4 regions of the Ligilactobacillus sp. JN-6 (Y).1 genome follow, and region 1 is predicted to be linked to each of the others. Evidence: predicted binding sites of a transcription regulator. Region 1 holds the regulator's gene; each other region holds the start of a gene.

What was found. Region 1 encodes CtsR, which represses protease genes until heat stress. Its sites were predicted from a motif close to TTGGTCAAAAAAGGTCAAANA; they were not measured.
Region 2: a site for CtsR is predicted at 3,157-3,177, ahead of AC3XNE_RS00145 (ATP-dependent Clp protease ATP-binding subunit). Genes of this name have one in related genera too.
Region 3: a site for CtsR is predicted at 2,710-2,730, ahead of clpB (ATP-dependent chaperone ClpB). Genes of this name have one in related genera too.
Region 4: a site for CtsR is predicted at 2,830-2,850, ahead of clpP (ATP-dependent Clp endopeptidase proteolytic subunit ClpP). Genes of this name have one in related genera too.

The regions. Positions count from the first base shown of each region.
Region 1 is NZ_CM176599.1:182,555-187,302, reverse strand. It holds rRNA gene AC3XNE_RS00985 (23S ribosomal RNA) at 1-1,249, shown strand, start outside; rRNA gene rrf (5S ribosomal RNA) at 1,340-1,456, shown strand; tRNA gene AC3XNE_RS00975 (tRNA-Val) at 1,466-1,538, shown strand; tRNA gene AC3XNE_RS00970 (tRNA-Lys) at 1,546-1,618, shown strand; tRNA gene AC3XNE_RS00965 (tRNA-Leu) at 1,630-1,714, shown strand; tRNA gene AC3XNE_RS00960 (tRNA-Thr) at 1,722-1,794, shown strand; tRNA gene AC3XNE_RS00955 (tRNA-Gly) at 1,798-1,869, shown strand; tRNA gene AC3XNE_RS00950 (tRNA-Arg) at 1,910-1,983, shown strand; tRNA gene AC3XNE_RS00945 (tRNA-Pro) at 1,992-2,065, shown strand; tRNA gene AC3XNE_RS00940 (tRNA-Pro) at 2,150-2,223, shown strand; gene AC3XNE_RS00935 (CtsR family transcriptional regulator) at 2,530-2,997, shown strand; gene AC3XNE_RS00930 (ATP-dependent Clp protease ATP-binding subunit) at 3,101-4,748, shown strand, end outside.
Region 2 is NZ_CM176599.1:20,168-24,915, reverse strand. It holds gene AC3XNE_RS00155 (MucBP domain-containing protein) at 1-225, opposite strand, end outside; gene AC3XNE_RS00150 (DUF1827 family protein) at 426-707, opposite strand; gene AC3XNE_RS00145 (ATP-dependent Clp protease ATP-binding subunit) at 878-3,103, opposite strand; gene AC3XNE_RS00140 (hypothetical protein) at 3,290-3,484, shown strand; gene AC3XNE_RS00135 (phosphocarrier protein HPr) at 3,829-4,095, shown strand; gene ptsP (phosphoenolpyruvate--protein phosphotransferase) at 4,095-4,748, shown strand, end outside.
Region 3 is NZ_CM176599.1:2,093,859-2,098,606, reverse strand. It holds gene clpB (ATP-dependent chaperone ClpB) at 1-2,597, opposite strand, end outside; gene pepT (peptidase T) at 3,029-4,270, opposite strand; gene AC3XNE_RS09755 (Nif3-like dinuclear metal center hexameric protein) at 4,304-4,748, opposite strand, start outside.
Region 4 is NZ_CM176599.1:1,798,032-1,802,779, reverse strand. It holds gene AC3XNE_RS08300 (sugar-binding transcriptional regulator) at 1-833, opposite strand, end outside; gene rpoN (RNA polymerase factor sigma-54) at 1,127-2,452, opposite strand; tRNA gene AC3XNE_RS08290 (tRNA-Arg) at 2,541-2,612, shown strand; gene clpP (ATP-dependent Clp endopeptidase proteolytic subunit ClpP) at 2,927-3,520, shown strand; gene whiA (DNA-binding protein WhiA) at 3,576-4,529, opposite strand; gene AC3XNE_RS08275 (gluconeogenesis factor YvcK family protein) at 4,593-4,748, opposite strand, start outside.

The DNA.
Region 1 (4,748 bases):
GAGGAGAGTATCCTCAGGTGAGCGAGTGAACTCTCGTTAAGGAACTCGGCAAAATGACCCCGTAACTTCGGGAGAAGGGGTGCTGGTCTGACGACCAGCCGCAGTGAATAGGCCCAGGCGACTGTTTATCAAAAACACAGGTTTCTGCAAAATCGTAAGATGATGTATAGGGGCTGACGCCTGCCCGGTGCTGGAAGGTTAAGAGGATGAGTCAGCGTGAGCGAAGCTCAGAATCGAAGCCCCAGTAAACGGCGGCCGTAACTATAACGGTCCTAAGGTAGCGAAATTCCTTGTCGGGTAAGTTCCGACCCGCACGAAAGGCGTAACGATCTGGGCACTGTCTCAACGAGAGACTCGGTGAAATTATAATACCCGTGAAGATGCGGGTTACCCGCGACAGGACGGAAAGACCCCATGGAGCTTTACTGTAGCTTGATATTGGGTGTTGGTGCAACTTGTACAGGATAGGTAGGAGCCGTAGAACACGGGACGCTAGTCTCGTGGGAGGCAGTGGTGGGATACTACCCTCGTTGTATGAACACTCTAACCCGCGCCGGTTGATCCCGGCGGGAGACAGTGTCTGGTAGGCAGTTTGACTGGGGCGGTCGCCTCCCAAAAGGTAACGGAGGCGCCCAAAGGTTCCCTCAGAATGGTTGGAAATCATTCGCAGAGTGTAAAGGCAGAAGGGAGCTTGACTGTGAGACTGACAAGTCGAGCAGGGACGAAAGTCGGGCTTAGTGATCCGGTGGTCCCGCATGGAAGGGCCATCGCTCAACGGATAAAAGCTACCCTGGGGATAACAGGCTTATCTCCCCCAAGAGTCCACATCGACGGGGAGGTTTGGCACCTCGATGTCGGCTCATCGCATCCTGGGGCTGTAGTCGGTCCCAAGGGTTGGGCTGTTCGCCCATTAAAGCGGTACGCGAGCTGGGTTCAGAACGTCGTGAGACAGTTCGGTCCCTATCCGTCGCGGGCGTAGGAAATTTGCGAGGATCTGTCCTTAGTACGAGAGGACCGGGATGGACACACCGCTGGTGTACCAGTTGTCTTGCCCAAGGCAGCGCTGGGTAGCTAAGTGTGGTCGAGATAAACGCTGAAAGCATCTAAGTGCGAAACTCACCTCAAGATCAGATTTCCCATTCCTTTCTGGAAGTAAGACCCCTGAGAGATGATCAGGTAGATAGGATGGCAGTGGAAGTGCCGCGAGGCATGGAGCGGACCATTACTAATCGGTCGAGGACTTGACCACAGAGTGGCGCAGGACTCGGTAAAAGCAGCGAGCAAGGATGAATGTTAGTCAGTTTTGAGGGAGCGGATCTCTCAAAGAAAGAAATACGAGTGCGGTGGTGCGGGCACGAAGGCTACACCTGTTCCCATGCCGAACACAGCAGTTAAGCTTCGTCACGCCGAGAGTAGTTGGGGGATCGCCCCCTGTGAGGGTAGGTAGCTGCTGCGCTTGTTTTTTGGAGGATTAGCTCAGTTGGGAGAGCGTCTGCCTTACAAGCAGAGGGTCACAGGTTCGAGCCCTGTATCCTCCATTTTCTTGAGTCGTTAGCTCAGTTGGTAGAGCATCTGACTTTTAATCAGAGGGTCGACAGTTCGAACCTGTCACGACTCATTGCTTTTTTTGCGGGTGTGGCGGAATTGGCAGACGCGCTAGATTTAGGTTCTAGTGTTTTTTAACGTGGGGGTTCGAATCCCTTCACCCGCACCATTTTAATGCCGACTTAGCTCAGTTGGTAGAGCATCTGATTTGTAATCAGAGGGTCGGGCGTTCGAATCGTCTAGTCGGCATATGCGGAAGTAGTTCAGTGGTAGAACATCACCTTGCCATGGTGGGGGTCGCGGGTTCGAATCCCGTCTTCCGCTTCGCTGGAAGTCCAGTGAAGCACATTATAAATAAATTTATGCACCCATAGCGCAATTGGATAGAGTGTCTGACTACGAATCAGAAGGTTGTAGGTTCGACTCCTACTGGGTGCATTTTTTATCGGGAAGTAGCTCAGCTTGGTAGAGCACCTGGTTTGGGACCAGGGGGTCGCAGGTTCGAATCCTGTCTTCCCGATCACTATAGTATATTATGGATAACTTTATGACTGTTTGGAATTTGTCAGTGAAGTTGTCTTTTGTGTTATTTTTATATATTTAACGGGAAATAGCTCAGTTTGGTAGAGCGCCACGTTCGGGACGTGGAGGTCGCAGGTTCGAATCCTGTTTTCCCGATAATTTTAGACAGACGTCTTTGACGTTTGTCTTTTTTGTTTTATAATAGATTTCTTCCTTCAAAAGAAAGATTTTTAGTTATGTGCTGAGCGTTTTAGTTGCATCTTTTTGAAGCAAGTTTCATAATAACGAACTTACTAGGATTAAAGTAATTGCTGCACTTGCGTTGCCATAGCATTCTAATTAACCAGCCGGATCCGAAAATAATTTAAACAATTATGGCATTATCTTTGCAATTTGACGATGTTTCCATATATAATAATAGTCAATATTAGTCAAAGTTGGATAATAAGGAATGTGGTTTAAATGCAAAATCGCAATATATCCGATATTATTGAGAGGTATCTTAAGGGTATTTTAGCCGATTCGCAAAAGATCGAGATCAAGCGTTCTGAGATCGCGGAACAGTTCGATGTTGTTCCTTCTCAAATCAACTATGTTATTAAAACTAGATTTACGATCCAAAACGGGTATTTAGTTGAAAGTAAACGCGGTGGTGGCGGCTACATTAGGATCGCTAAGGTCAATTTGATCGATGACACTGATGTTTTGGACCAATTGATCGCTCTTATCGGAGAAAGTATTACTTCTGGTAAAGCTTTGCAGATCATACAAAGTCTTTATGAGGATAAGTTGTTAACACAAAAAGAAGCAAACCTGGTATTGGCGACAATGGATCGGACCACCTTGGATTTTGCCGACAAACGTTTGGAAAACGCTGTTCGTGCGCGGATCTTGGTCAGTGTTTTAAATCGCTTAAGGTGTGCTGATTGATTTTTATTTGTGAGCGAGAAAAAGAGAAAGTAAAAGAGTCTTCTTTTTAAAAGGAAAGAGAATTTTACTTTGAAAGACCTGATTTATATGAGGGGGACTTGAAATGAATGAATCATATACTCCTAGTGCTAAGAGAGTTTTAGAACTCGCACAAGTCAATGCTAATGGCTTTAGGCATCAAGCTATTGGTACGGAACACTTATTGTTGGCTCTTGTTTCTGAAGAGCAAGGGATCGCACATAAAGTTTTAGCACAATTTGTGATCACGCCGACTGATGTTAAAGAAGAAATTGAGCGTTTGACAGGGTATGGTACGTTGAAAAGGCAAGCACCGGATAATTACTTGCCATATTCACCAAAGGCGAAGGGGATCTTGACACGTGCTGGTGCTCAAGCTGAATTATTGAATTCTGAAAAGATCGGCACTGAGCACATTTTATTGGCTTTGCTTGAAGATGATGATATTTTGTCGTCTCGGATCTTAGATAGCTTAAATATTGATATTAAGCGGATCCGCCAGACTATCTTTAGACAACTGGGGATCAGTCAAACCCAAGTTCGCAGAAATGCAAAGAAAAAAGACAAAGTCGAAGGAACGCCAACGTTGGATGGCTTGGCACGTAACTTGAATGAAATGGCTGAAAATGGCCAGATCGACCCAGTCGTTGGACGGCAAAAAGAGGTCACTCGAGTCGTCCAGATCCTAAGTCGGCGTACGAAGAACAATCCCGTTTTACTTGGTGAGCCAGGTGTTGGTAAAACAGCGATCGCAGAAGGCTTTGCCCAGGAGATCATCAATGACAATGTGCCGGTAGAACTTGCTAGCAAACGTGTTATGATGCTGGACATGGGTTCATTAGTCGCCGGGACTAAGTACCGTGGTGAATTTGAAGACCGGCTCAAAAAGATCCTAGATGAAGTTTATCAGGATGGTAATGTTATTTTATTCATTGATGAAATGCATACTTTGATTGGTGCTGGCGGTGCTGAAGGTGCGATCGATGCTTCAAATATTTTGAAGCCGGCCTTGGCCCGTGGTGAAGTTCAAGTTATCGGTGCAACTACTTTAGATGAATATCAGAAATATGTTGAAACTGATGCCGCTTTGGAAAGACGTTTCGCAACGATCATTGTTGAGGAGCCTACTGCTGAAGAAACGATCGATATTTTAAAGGGCTTGCGTCCTAAATATGAAAAGCACCATCAACTGAGGCTGTCTGATGAGGCGTTGGTTGCTGCAGTTAAAATGAGTGATAGATATATTACCAACCGTTTCTTACCTGATAAAGCGATCGACCTGATGGATGAATCAGCTGCACGTGTTCATATTGCTTCTTCTGGCGACCAGCAAAAAGTGGCTAAAGCAGCGCATAAAGTTAAAGACGCCAAGGCTGCTAAGGAAAATGCCTTAGTAGATGAGGAGTTTGAAGATGCTGCTAAATACCGCAAGCAAGAATTGAAGTGGAAAGATAAGTTAGCTCAATTAGAAGACCAACAGGAAGTCCAAGATGGTAATTATTCCAAAGAAGTTGGTGAAGAAGATGTTGCTAATGTGGTTTCTGAATGGACAGGTGTTCCAGTAACTCAATTAACGAAGAGTGAAAGTGAACGCTTAGTCAATTTGGAAAAGATCTTGCATAAACGGGTTATCGGACAAAATGAAGCTATCGCAGGCGTTTCGAAGGCGATCAGACGTGCTCGGAGTGGCCTAGGCGACCCGACTCGTCCAATCGGTTCATTTATGTTTCTCG
Region 2 (4,748 bases), 160 kb from region 1:
TTGTGATTTAGCATTTTCAGCTGAAAATTGCTCTGTTTGTTTTTTTTCTTTGCCAGAGTGTAATTTAAGCTGCGATGAAACGGTAGGACTAGTATTTTCACGCAGAATATTCACTTGTACACGGTCAGGTGTGGAAGATGATTCGTCATTTTTTTTAGTTGAAAATTCTTTGCGGAGCACTTTCAACCCTCGTTTGATCACGTTAAATGGGCCAAACCTTGACATATACCTCACCTCTTCCACTTGATTGATTTCTTACTTATCTATTATACCGTAGTTAGTGTTTTTTTTTAAATACGAATTTTGCAAAGCATAAAATGATAAACAAAAAAGCAAAACAAACTACAGTCCGAACCAATGGTCCAAAGTTGAAGGTAGCGTATTTTGCTTGCTGCAATGATAGTTTGATCACTCTGACCAATGTTTTATTTAAATCCAGTTTGAATCTCGATAACTTTACCTGCCTTTGAGATCGTGGCTTCCTCTTTAGCTTGGCCTAAAAGGTGGTCTAAAACAAAATCTAGTTCACTGTCTGTGATGGAACGTAACTTATTGGAGATCACGATCTCATCGAAACCTTCTTTTTTCTTGTGAACGACGATCGAATTTCCCAGCGTATATACTTTAATAAAATGAGCAGGTGAAGTCCTTAATTCTTTATCGATCTCACGTGCATAACTGTTTGTAACATCAATTAAATTCATCATTTTAAAACCCTCCCAGTATATCTCTTTGAATATATTATATATTAAAATTTACCAATGAAAAAACTTTAAGTACCCAAAATAAAGAGTTTTTTAAAGAAGAATGAGAGCCAAATAGACCGTTAAATAAAAAACACAACCACCCAAAAAACGGGTAGTTGTGTCAATACTAATTATTGATCGTCTTTTTGTGAACTATTATCTTCGTTAGACTTTTGTTCAGATCCATCATTTTTAGTGATCTTGATCTCGCCGTCTTCAAGCCGAGCAGATAAGTTTTGATTACCCGGATTGTCAAGATAATAATCAGCGATCTTATCTTCAAGCTGCTCTTGGATAACACGACGTAATGGACGTGCACCCATCTTCGGGTCATAACCAAGGTCAACTAATTTATCAGAAACAGGCCCAGTAACGTGTAGTTCGATCCCTTTAGCTGCCAACATTTCGTTAACTTCATCTAACATCAAGGAAACGATATGATGAAGATTTTCCTTAGACAAAGCGTTGAACTCTACGATGCCGTCGAAACGGTTCAGGAACTCAGGCTTGAAATACTGAGATAAGTTGTTCATGATCAAATGAGTTTCACCCGAGGCTTCAGCACCAAAGCCAACTGAGGAGACTGAGTCGCCGCTACCAGCATTAGATGTCATGATGATGATAGTATCCTTAAAGGAAACCGTCCGACCTTGTGAGTCCGTCAACCGACCATCGTCAAGGATCTGCAAGAATGTGTGCAAAACATCGGGATGAGCTTTTTCAACTTCATCTAGCAAGATCAGACTATATGGGTGACGCCGAACTTGTTCAGTTAACTGACCAGCTTCTTCATAGCCTACATAGCCCGGCGGTGAACCGATCAATTTCGACACTGAGAATTTCTCCATATATTCACTCATGTCAAACCGAATCATTGCGTCTTCCGTTCCAAATAGCTCACGAGCCAACTGCTTAGCAGTTTCAGTTTTACCGACACCGGTTGGTCCGACAAATAGGAACGAACCAATAGGGCGTCCCGACTTGTTGAAGCCGACACGATTACGACGAATTGCACGAGCAACTTTAGTAACGGCTTTATCTTGACCAATAACATGTTGTTCAAGTGAATTAGCCAAGTTCTTCAATTGTGATTGTTCCTTAGCCTTCAATTCACCAACAGGAATATCAGTCTTTTCTTCAACGATCTTCTCCATGTCTTTTTCAGTGATCTCAGGAGTTGCTTCGTCTGAAGACGAATTGTCCTTCATCTTATTGAACTTAGAGACTTGATCACGGTAATAGGCGGCTTTTTCATAGTCTTCATCTTTCAAAGCAGCTTGTTTTTCTTCTTCCGCTTTGTTGATTTTATCATCCATGACTGCCGGGTCGACGGTATGGATCGTCAAATTCTTCTTTGAGCCGGCCTCATCCAAAAGGTCGATCGCTTTATCAGGCAAGAAGCGGTCTTGAATATACCGGTCTGACAAGGTAGCTGCGGCTTCTAAGGCTTTTTCAGAAAACTTAACGTGATGATAAGATTCATATTTACCGCTGATCCCTTGCAAGATCTTGATCGTTTCTTCAACTGAAGGTTCGTCAACTTGGATAGGTTGTAAACGACGAGCTAGGGCGGCGTCTTTTTCGATCGTACGGTACTCATTTAATGTTGTAGCACCGACTAACTGGAGGTCGCCGCGGGCTAAAGCTGGTTTCAAAACATTACCGGCATCCATACCGCCCTCAGCGTTACCTGCACCTACAATTTCGTGGATCTCATCGATGAAGAGGATAGTATTTTTCTCTTTTTTCAACTCTTCCATCAATTGTTTCATCCGCTCTTCGAATTGGCCACGGATACCCGTACCCTGAACAAGTGAAACAACATCTAAACGAACTACTTTTTTGTTTTGTAATTTTTGTGGTACATCGTTGTCGACGATCTTTTGGGCTAAGCCTTCAACAACGGCTGTTTTACCAACACCGGCTTCCCCGATCAAAACAGGGTTATTTTTTGTCCGCCGGTTTAAGATCTCGATCACGCGCTCGATTTCTTTATCTCTGCCGATCACTGGGTCGATACGACCATTTTGTGCTTCTTCCGTGAGGTCAAGACCATATTGCCCAAGGATCGTATTGCCGCCATTATTCCGACCATTACCGCCAGCAGCTTGGGTTGGCGGAACTTGTCCCTGTCTTTGCGGTCCTTGTTGGTCACTAGACATTGACCGGAATAAGTCGTCCAAATTACCAAAACCGAATGGGTCTTGCATCATTGAACTGGAACGGCCATTATTACCAGCTTGGTCCTTTAACTTCTTGTAACAACTTTGGCAAAGATCGATGGAAGTTTGTCGACCGTTGATACTAGTTGTCAAATGGATAGTAGCTGGATTTTGATGACAATTTTGACATAACATATAATTTGTTCACGACCTTTCGTAAGATCCAGGTTAGTCGAAAGCCAAAAAGTGTTTTGACCTTCTTTGACCTTTCATAGTTTTATTATACAAAGTTCTGAAAAAACTTCAAGCTATACGCTTAGAAAAATATTAGTTTTTCATGCTATAATTACATTCGAGTTCTATAAGGAGGAAGAGCGAGATATGACGAAGGACTATCATCAAATTTTGGAGCAATTACGTGCGGGAGATATAGAAGAATTTGCGGTCGCTACTGATGAATTTATGGATTTTCAAAAAGCATTAATGGAATATTCACACCGTAAAAAAGTAGTTGGGACAGCAAAAAGGGGTGGTGGCGCAGTCTACCGTTATGATCATGCGTCTGAGCACGAGTAACAAAAGACATCGCGCAGCAAAGATCCTCTTAAAAATAAATATTGCACAAACCGATTTTAAAAGAATGAAAACTATGAAAATCAAGAATTGTGCCCCATGATATTTTTAAGGCACCCACTTTCTCTTCAGGTTGTCAATTTGGTATTTTAAAAAGCCTCTGCTTTTCGTTAGACGTTAAAACAAACTTGTTTTATCACATGATACATGGTATTATTTTTTTAGCGAGTTTTACCATAAAGTAGCATTTTGGGGACATTTTTAAATGTAAACGTGTTCGAAAAATTTGTCTAACTTTTCACTGGTCAAACTCAACAATTTATATACTCAAAGGAGAATGGTTTAAAATGGAAAAGAAAGACTTTCACGTAATTGCAGAAACAGGTATTCACGCTCGTCCTGCTACTTTGTTGGTACAAGCAGCAAGCAAATTTAATTCTGATATCACATTGGCATTCAATGACAAATCAGTTAACTTGAAATCCATCATGGGTGTTATGTCTTTGGGTGTTGGCCAAGGTTCAGACGTAACTATCTCTGCTGAAGGTGCAGATGAAGCAGACGCTATTACAGCAGTTGCTGAGACAATGAAAAAGGAAGGACTTGCTGAATAATGACGAAAATGTTGAAGGGGATAGCAGCCAGTGATGGTATTGCCGCAGCTAAAGCTTACATGCTTGTGCAACCCGATTTATCATTTTCCGAAACAAAAATTGATGACCCTGAAGCTGAGGTTGCCCGTTTAAATGATGCTGTTGCAGCTTCTAAAAAAGAACTTGAGGTCATTAAAGATAAGGCTGCTGAAAATTTGGGTGCTGATGAGGCTGAAGTTTTCGAGGCACATTTGACCATTCTTTCTGATCCAGAAATGTTGGGTCAGATCAGTGATAAGATCAAGAATGAAAAGGTTAATGCAGAAGCTGCAGTCAAAAGTGTCACAGACATGTTTATCGAAATGTTTGAAGGCATGACTGATAATGCTTATATGCAGGAACGTGCCGGAGATGTGCGCGATGTTACTAAGCGTTTATTAGCTCATTTGCTTGGTGTAACTTTGCCTAGTCCAGCTTTGATCAACGAGGAAGTTGTCATTGTGGCTCATGATCTGACACCATCTGATACTGCCCAGTTAGATCGTAAATATGTTAAGGGATTTATCACTGATATCGGTGGACGGACATCGCATTCTGCGATCATGTCACGGACATTAGAGATCCCTGCGATCGTCGGTTCAGGTACAGCTACTGATGATATCAAGGCTGATCAA
Region 3 (4,748 bases), 540 kb from region 1:
TTGCTATTTTCTTGTGCGTTAAAGATCAGGTTTTCTTGTCCTCCTAAGCTGATCTCAACTGTTGATCTCGGCATGATCTTACCAGCTATGATCTGCTTAGCTAAGGGTGTCTCAACATGGTCAGTAATGAAACGTTGCAAAGGCCGAGCCCCGTATGCAGGTTCATAACCATTTTTAGCTAACCATTCTTTAGCCGCATCAGTGATCGTTAAGGAAATCTCTTGGTCCGCCAAGCGATCTGATAGTAAGCCGATAAATTTATCAACGATCTGTTTGATGGCATCCATAGACAATGGTGTGAACATAATAATATCATCCACACGATTTAAAAATTCGGGTTTAAAGTGGCTTTGAGCTAATTTCATGACGGCAGAATGTGTTTCTTCAGATATCTTTCCATCTTCGGCGACCTGATCCAACAAAATGTCTGATCCTAAATTAGAGGTCATGATCATAATAGTATTCTTAAAGTCGACCGTCCGGCCCTGACTATCGGTCAAACGACCATCATCCAACACTTGCAGTAAAATATTAAAAACATCTGGGTGTGCTTTTTCAATTTCGTCTAACAAAATAATCGTATACGGATTACGACGAACAGCTTCCGTAAGCTGCCCGCCCTCTTCATAACCAACATATCCAGGGGCGGCTCCAACTAAGCGACTAACTGAGATCTTGTCCATATATTCACTCATATCTAAACGCACCATATGCTTTTCAGAATCAAACAAATTTTCAGCTAGTGCCTTTGCCAATTCTGTTTTACCAACACCAGTTGGACCCAGGAACATAAATGAACTTAATGGTTTCGATGGATCTTGCAAACCGGCTCGTGAACGTAAAACTGCATCAGAAACTGCGTCCACAGCTTCATCTTGACCAATGATCCTGTTATGCAAACTATCAGACAAATGAAGCAGCTTTTGCCGTTCACCTTCGACTAATTTAGAAACTGGCACCCCTGTCGACCGACTAACAACTTCAGCAATTTCATTTTCAGTGACCGATTCTTCAACTAACCAATCATCCGGCCGGTCGCCTTTCTCTAGGCCTGCTAATTCTTTTTCAAGACGTGGGATAGTGCCATGCTGCAATTTAGCTGCTTTTTCTAAATCGTATTGGTTTTCAGCATCTTCTAATTGATGCTTAGCTTGATCGATCTCAGATTTCTTGTCACTGACTTTTTGGATGTCCTCTTTTTCACTTTCCCACCGCATTTTTAACCGATTGTCTTTTTCATGTGCGTTAGCTAGTTCCTGTTGGACGTCAGTCAAACGTTTCTTCGAAGCATCATCAGTTTCTTTCTTTAATGCGGCTTCCTCGATCTCAAGCCTCATGACGGTACGGTTAATTTGATCTAGTTCAGTCGGAACAGAATTCATTTCGACTCTGATCTCAGCACAGGCCTCATCTACCAGGTCGATTGCTTTGTCTGGTAAGAAACGATCCGTGATATACCGGTCTGAAAGTGTCGCAGCTGCAACCAATGCATTATCATGGATCCGAACGCCATGATGGATCTCATATCTTTCTCGTAACCCCCGCAAAATCGCGATCGTATCTTCCACAGTTGGTTCCTGAACAAGCACTTTCTGAAAACGACGCTCGAGCGCTTTGTCCTTTTCTAAATTCTCACGATATTCATCCAGAGTAGTTGCACCGATCAAATGCAGTTCTCCCCGAGCAAGCATTGGTTTCAAAAGATTGCCGGCATCCATGCTTCCTTCTGTTTTTCCTGCACCAACAATGTTATGGATCTCATCAATAAATAAGATGATCTGCCCTTCACTTTTCTTAACTTCTTTAAGGACCGATTTTAGTCGCTCTTCAAATTCTCCACGATATTTGGCACCCGCTATCAAAGAACCCATATCCAAAGAGAAAATAGTTTTGTCTTTTAAATTTGCAGGGACGTCATTTTTAACGATCCGTTGGGCTAATCCTTCGATGATCGCTGTTTTACCAACTCCTGGTTCACCGATCAAAATAGGATTGTTTTTTGTCTTGCGTGAAAGGATCCGTATCACATCGCGGACTTCTTCGTCACGGCCAATAATTGGATCTTGTTTACCAGACCGTGCCTCTTTAACTAAATCCGTTCCATATTTTTCTAATGCCTTATATTGCGCTTCTTGGTCCTTAGATGTCACGTGTTCTCCTCCTCGCAAATCATCGATGACTGCCTGCAACTTTTCTTCAGTAACGCCCTTATGTTTTAAAAATTCAGTTAACGGATGATACTGTAATTGCATAAGTGCTAAAACGAGCGTATCAATAGCAATATACTCGTCGCCTAACTTTTGTTTTAATTGGTCTGCTTTTTGCAGTAGTTGGGCTAAATTTTGACTGACCGTTTGGCCATAAGCGACATTACCAGAAACTATTGCGATCTTGTCTAGTTGTTGATCGATCTCTTTTTCAAATTCATCAACATTAAGTCCAGCCTTTTGGTATAAATCAGCCGCAAATTCACCAGGTTGGAACAGGAATTTAAATAAATGAACCACATCGATCTCTTGGTGCTTACGTGTCATTGCTATTTGCTGTGCCTGACCGATCGCTTCTTGCACTGCATTTGTCAAACTATCGTTATTCATGCACTTCGTCCCTTCTGTTCATTTTTCATTTATTTTCAGTTTACTTGTTTTCAGTTTAGCAATTCACTCATTGTCTCCATTATACAAGATATCAAAACAGATGCTAGTAAAAAGTCTTACCTTCTTTGACCAAATTGTTATATCAACGATTAAACACCTTTTTTAAAATAAAGTTAATGCCTTAGACCAACAAAATCATTAAAAGACAGCATAAAATAGCTAAGCCATAAATTGTTATCTTTTTAGTCAAATTAGTTAAACTTTATCAAAAAAGACCTATACCAAGTTTTGATATAGATCTTTATCATTTACATTAGGCAAATAATTACTTAACCTTTTAGGACTCAGGATCAGGCAACAAACTAATAACAGTGTCACTGAAAATGTCTATCAAGACTAATTCAGAAAGTTCCTAATAGCCTATAAAAGCACTAGCCTTTACTAACTAATTTTACGATCTGCAAAACAACATCGGTTGCCTTTTCCATTGTTTGTTCAGAGATATACTCGAACCTCGCGTGCATGTTTTCTGGACCGGCAAACAAGTTAGGGGTTGGTAACCCCATAAAAGAGATCTTCGATCCGTCAGTTCCACCACGCACGGGAGCGATCAGCGGTTTAATTTCAAGGTCTTCCATCGCCTCTTTAGCGAGATCGACAACAGTCATATCTTTTTCGATAACCTCACGCATATTATAGTATTGGTCTTTCATGTCCAAAATAACACGTTGTTCGTCAAATTGTTCGTTCATCTTTGCCACAATATTTTTGACCAATCGCTTACGCTCTTCAAACTTACTACGGTCATGGTCTCTAATAATATAAGTCATTTTAGCTTGGTCAACAGTACCATTGATACTCAACAAGTGGAAGAAGCCTTGACGTCCCTCGGTTCTTTCTGGCACTTCAGCACTTGGCAAATGGTTTTCAAACTCAACGGCTAACTTTAAGGCATTGATCATAATACCCTTAGCCTCTGAAGGATGAACGTCTTTACCAACAAAACGAATAGTAGCCTGAGCAGCATTAAAAGTTTCGTATTCCAATTGTCCTAAAGGCCCACCATCAACGGTGTAAGCAAGGTCTGCACCAAATTCATCAACTTCAAAACGGTCGGCACCTGTTCCGATCTCTTCATCTGGACCAAAAGCAACTTCCACTTCGCCATGTTTTATTTCTGGGTGTTTGACCAAATATTCTACGGCTGTCATGATCTCTGTCACTCCGGCCTTATCGTCAGCACCTAATAATGTATTGCCATCGGTAGTGATCAAATTATCGCCCTTGTAATTCTTTAAATTAGGAAACTCGTCAGTTGTTAACGAATAACCACTATTCCCCAGTTTGATATCTGATTGACCATCATAATTCTCGATAACTTGAGGTGATACATTTTTAGCATTAAAGTCTGCCGTATCGATGTGGGAAATGAAGCCGACCTTTTTTGCTTTTTTATCGGCAGGTAAGTTACTTGGCAGTGTTGCAAAGACGTAACTGCTTTTCTCAGCGATACGAACATTTGATAAACCGATCTCGTTTAATTCCAACACCAGCTCATTCGCGAATTCTACCTGATTATGTGTGGAAGGCACAGTGGTTGAATCTTCGTTTGAACGGGTTTCCTTACGAACGTACTTTAAAAAACGTGGAATTAAACTATCATATTTTGCCATGAAAGATCCTCCTCTATAAAATTAAAATATTACTTACATAAATTTAAATGGTTCAGTGTTAATTGTAGTAGCAGTGACATCAACTGCCCAACCATCCTCTTTAGCCCATTTAGTAAAGAGCTGCTGTAGCTTAGGCTGACAGATCCATTCAAAATGATGACCAGGATCGATCACATTCAATCCACTTGCTAACATATCATGAGCGGTGTGATAACTTACATCACCCGTAACATAAACGTCAGCGCTTTTCGCCAACGCATCAGTATAAAATTGAGAGCCGCTGCCACCAAGAACAGCAACTTTTTGGATCTCTTGTTGAAGATCAGGACTCACGACTCGCAACCTTGGGATCTCAAAAGCTTCCTTACACTGAGCAATGAAATTTTTTAAAGTCATAGGCGAAGCAAGGTCACCTATACGACCCATCCCGTATTTTAATCCTGAACCCTCAATTTGGTAGAGATCAAAAGCAACTTCT
Region 4 (4,748 bases), 830 kb from region 1:
TTGAAGAAATAACCGAATGCTTCACCGACAGCACCTTTTCGTGTAAGTGAATCAATGGCACTCTGAGACATCGATCTTCTCTTTGCCATCGGGATCGCTTCACCGACGCTATGGATCACCGCATTACTCTGCTTGATCATCTCAATGACCCTCTTAACAGCAGGTTCACGTAATAACGGTTCATAAGTTTTCTCGCTAACATGTTCAGGCACATAGAGTGCCCTATGTTGGCCATTGGTTCGTTCAGCCATCTGAGCACAAATATTGTTAGCCTGAACATCAACTCTTTCTCCGATCCCACCTCTGGCAGGAACGAACATCAGATCACGTCCAGCCGTTAGCTCTGAATCAAGTGACTGAGCGACAGCAGCCATTGTGGTGCCCCCCATTACCGCAATGATATTGTTTCCTTGCGGTAATAAACTCTGCAAAATTTCATTTACAGTCTGCCCCATCAAACACGTTACTGTGTTGTCTTCATCACTATCACCAGGTACTACCAAGCAACGAATGCCACCGAACAAGTCAGTCAGCTTCTTTTCAGTTGCTCGCAAGCTAAGCATCTGATCCATAAACTCACTAAGACCACGAACGGCCAACGACCCACTTTCTGTTAAAGTCATGCCTGACTTACTAGAATCAATCAAACCATGCTCTTTCAGAAAGTCTGTATCGGTACGAAGAGCCCTTTCACCTAACCTAAGTTGAGCAGCTAGAGTTCTACGTCCTACTGGCCTATCAGTCTTAATATTCTTCAAGATCAAAAACCTACGACTTAAGACATCGATCATATCGGGAACGACAGTTTGAATCCACTCAAGCTCACGGTTCATCGGTCGTCTCTCCCTTGGGACTGATAATGTCCAACAATCTATTTAAATAAAGAAGAAAGTTAACCTGAAAATCGGCTAAATCATTTCCTTATTTACAAGTGAATTATAACAACAAAATAAAGCTATTGCAAGTTTTGAAAAGCAACTTTTTGAAACTACCTTAGGAAACTTTTCATGAAATTGTTGCTTTTGCATTCAATTACGACAAGCATAGTAGGGATGTTTGTGAAAAGGCGAATTATTATTGTGAAAAAGGTCATACATTTATGAAATTTGTGAACTTTACTTCTTTTCTAATATTTTTTTCTTTTTGAAGAGCTCGGAATATTTAATTGCTCACGATACTTTGCCACCGTCCTGCGGGACAATTCCAGTCCCTCATCCGACAACAGCCGACTGATCTTTTGGTCCGACAGTGGTTTTAACTTATTTTCAGTCATTATTTCTGCTTTGATCCTGGCTTTCACATCATTTGCGGTCAAGACAGCGCCCTCTGTGCTATAATTTACAGCCTGTGTAAAGAAGTACTTCAATTCATAAACACCATGATCCGTTTGCAGATATTTACCGTTTACGGTCCGACTGATCGTTGACTCATGTAATTGTAAGGAATTAGCTACATCACGCAAAAGTAAGGGAACCATAGGCTGTGTAGGGTCAAGCAAAAACTCCTTCTGTCGTTTTATTATCTCACGCCCTACCCTTAATAAGGTCGAACCTCTTTGTTCAACATCGCGGTAAATTGTCGCAAATTCCCTTTTCTTATTTTCTGCATATTTTTTCACTTGCGGATCATCAGAGCTTATCATTTCATTAAAATAACCATCTCTGAAAATAACTTTAGGCAATGTTTGCTTAGTAGCTTTGACGTCCATCTCAGTGGCACTAATCTTTTTCAAAATTAAGTCTGGTTGAATATAACCGATCTCATCTTGATTATATTCCGATCCTGGAGCCGGCGAGAGGGTTTGGACATAATCCAGAATTGCCTGGACCTGCGCCAAGCTGATTTCATATTTTTTTGCCAACTCTTTCCATTTGCGATCGACAAATTCATGAAAGTCATTTTGTAAAATCTCTTCGGTGAACTCTGGGGCGAAATCGTCATTTCTAGTTTGCAGTATCAAACATTCCTGCAAATTTCTCGCTCCCACACCAGGAGGATCCAAACTTTGCAAAAGCGTCAAGGCATCGATCAATGTGATCTTATCTAGCAGTTCACTTTGCAAAAGATGATCGAGGTCTAAGTCCAAATAACCGTTAGAATCTAAATGATCCACCAGAAAGATGACCCAACCCCGCAGAGGAGTTTTTCTCATTGTCAGGTGTATTTGATCTAATAAGTAATCAAACAAAGACTGCCCTTGTCTGGAAGCAGTATATTCTGTCCAGTCAGTTTCACTGTTTGCCGCTTGAGACGCGCTGATCACACTAGAACTAACGTTGCCTTTTCTCGGATTCACTATCATAAATGGGTTTTCTAATTCTTGCTGCTTTAAAAAGTTTTGCAGCTCGTCTGCGCTAAACTTAAGCATTCGGATCGACTGCTGCATTTTTTGAGTCATTGCCAATTTTTGAATTTGATTTTGTTGTTGACCCAGATCTTGTCGCAGTGCCATGGTAACTTCTCCTTTTAAAATTTATTAAATTGTTTTCCATAAATTCATCTTGTAATTTAACACCATTTAAGTTAATATATATAAGTACGCGCCGGTAGTGTAATGGATCGCACACAAGATTCCGGTTCTTGTAATCAGGGTTCGACTCCCTGCTGGCGCATATATACTATACATAATATATCATTGAACATTGTAAGCCTTGATTTCAAAGGCTTTTTCTTTTTGCATTTTTACTGAATATCACGTGTTTTTAAAAAAAGTGAGCCATATGTGAGCCACAAAACACACCAGTAACCAAATAAAAAGACTAACAAAAGCCTTTTATTTCATTATTCTACATTGTAGCATATTAGACCGGTCAAAAAAATAATGCTTAAAGTTTGACCTTTTTTGACCTATAAGGTAAACTGTAAATCAAGGTCATGGGAGAGAATTCCATGCAATCAATATAAGAAGCAGGAGGTATTTATTACTATGAATTTAGTACCCACAGTTATTGAACAGTCTCCACAAGGGGAACGTGCTTATGACATTTATTCACGTCTTTTAAAAGATAGGATCATTATGGTTTCAGGTGAAGTTACCGATGATATGGCTAATGCCGTTATCGCGCAATTACTTTTCTTAGATGCACAAGATTCTGAAAAAGATATCTACATGTACATCAATTCACCTGGTGGTTCTGTTTCAGCTGGGCTGGCTATCTATGATACAATGAACTTCGTAAATTCCGATGTTCAAACTATCGTGCTAGGGATGGCTGCTTCAATGGCATCGATGCTGTCAACTGCAGGCGCCGATGGCAAACGTTTTGCATTGCCAAATTCTGAGATCTTGATCCATCAGCCATTAGGCGGTGCTCAAGGTCAATCAACTGAAATTCAGATCGCTGCTGAGCATATCTTGAAGACACGTAAATTGATCAACAAGATTTTAGCAGAAAGAACTGGTCAAGATATCGAAACTATCAATCGTGATACCGAACGGGATAACTTTATGACAGCTCAAGAGGCTGTTGACTATGGTTTGATCGATGGCATTATGACAAATAAAAAGAAAGCTGAATAAGTTCATACAAAAAAGAGGTATAGCTCACATTGAGTCATACCTCTTTTTTGTACCATCAAACATTCTGATCAGCGTAAGTCCCGTCTTTTATTTTACCAGCATACTCATTTATTTTGCGCAAACGATGATTTACACCGGACTTAGATATCGGGCCACCTTCTACCAAGTCACCCAACTCTTTTAAACTTACTTCAGGATGGGCGACCCGTGTAATGGCAACCTGTTGTAATTTTACCGGCAATTTATTTAAACCAACTATGTCATCGATCAGTTTAATATTTTCGATCTGCCTAGTCGCTGCATCGGCAACTTTGTTTAAATTTGCATTCTCACAGTTCACGATCCGATTGACCGAGTTACGCATATCACGCATGATACGAATATCTTCAAACTTCAACATTGAACTTGTGGCGCCTATCAAGGACAAGAAATCAGCAATCTTTTCACCCTCCTTCAAATAGGTGATGTAGCCACTTCGACGCTCTGTTTTGCGTGCATTCAAATGATAATGGTTCATCATTTCGCAAATAGAATCGTTATGCTCCTCATACAATGAATAAATTTCTAGGTGGTAACGACTCTTTTCAGGATTGTTCACCGAACCTGTTGCTAAAAAGGCTCCCCGTAAATAAGAACGAACTGGCCCATCAGTTGTTAAGAAGTCTTTATTCACAGTCTGCTTGATCTGCAAACCATCAATAATATCCAAATCATGTAAAACTTCACTGCTTCCAGAACGCAGACGAACGATATAAAGGTTATTTTTCTTTAATTTCATTTTACGTCTGACTATCAATTCACTTTTGATCCCATAAAATCTTTCTAACAACCAATATATCCTACGAGCTGTTGCAGGGTTTTCTGTTTGAATACTCAATACAAATTGGTGATCGATCAAACTTAAAGCACCGTTCATCCGGATCAAAGCAGTCAACTCAGCCTTCCCGTTTTTATCACGGTTGACTTCTAAGGTGGTCAACTCTTTTTTTACATCACTGGCATAAGACAATACCTTGGAACCTCCTTTCGTCAAAATTAAAAGCGAACCATCTAACTTCTACTTTTATTTAACTCAATTAAACCCGTCGACTGCCCAGGAATTTGGACGTCCTGTTAGTCGTATCAATTCATCAACGACTTTTCTTTCATTATGAAAAACGCCACGATCTCTTAATTCCAAAAAATCATCAGAGATCACACGACAATTTTGTTCACGCAAACCGTTAAA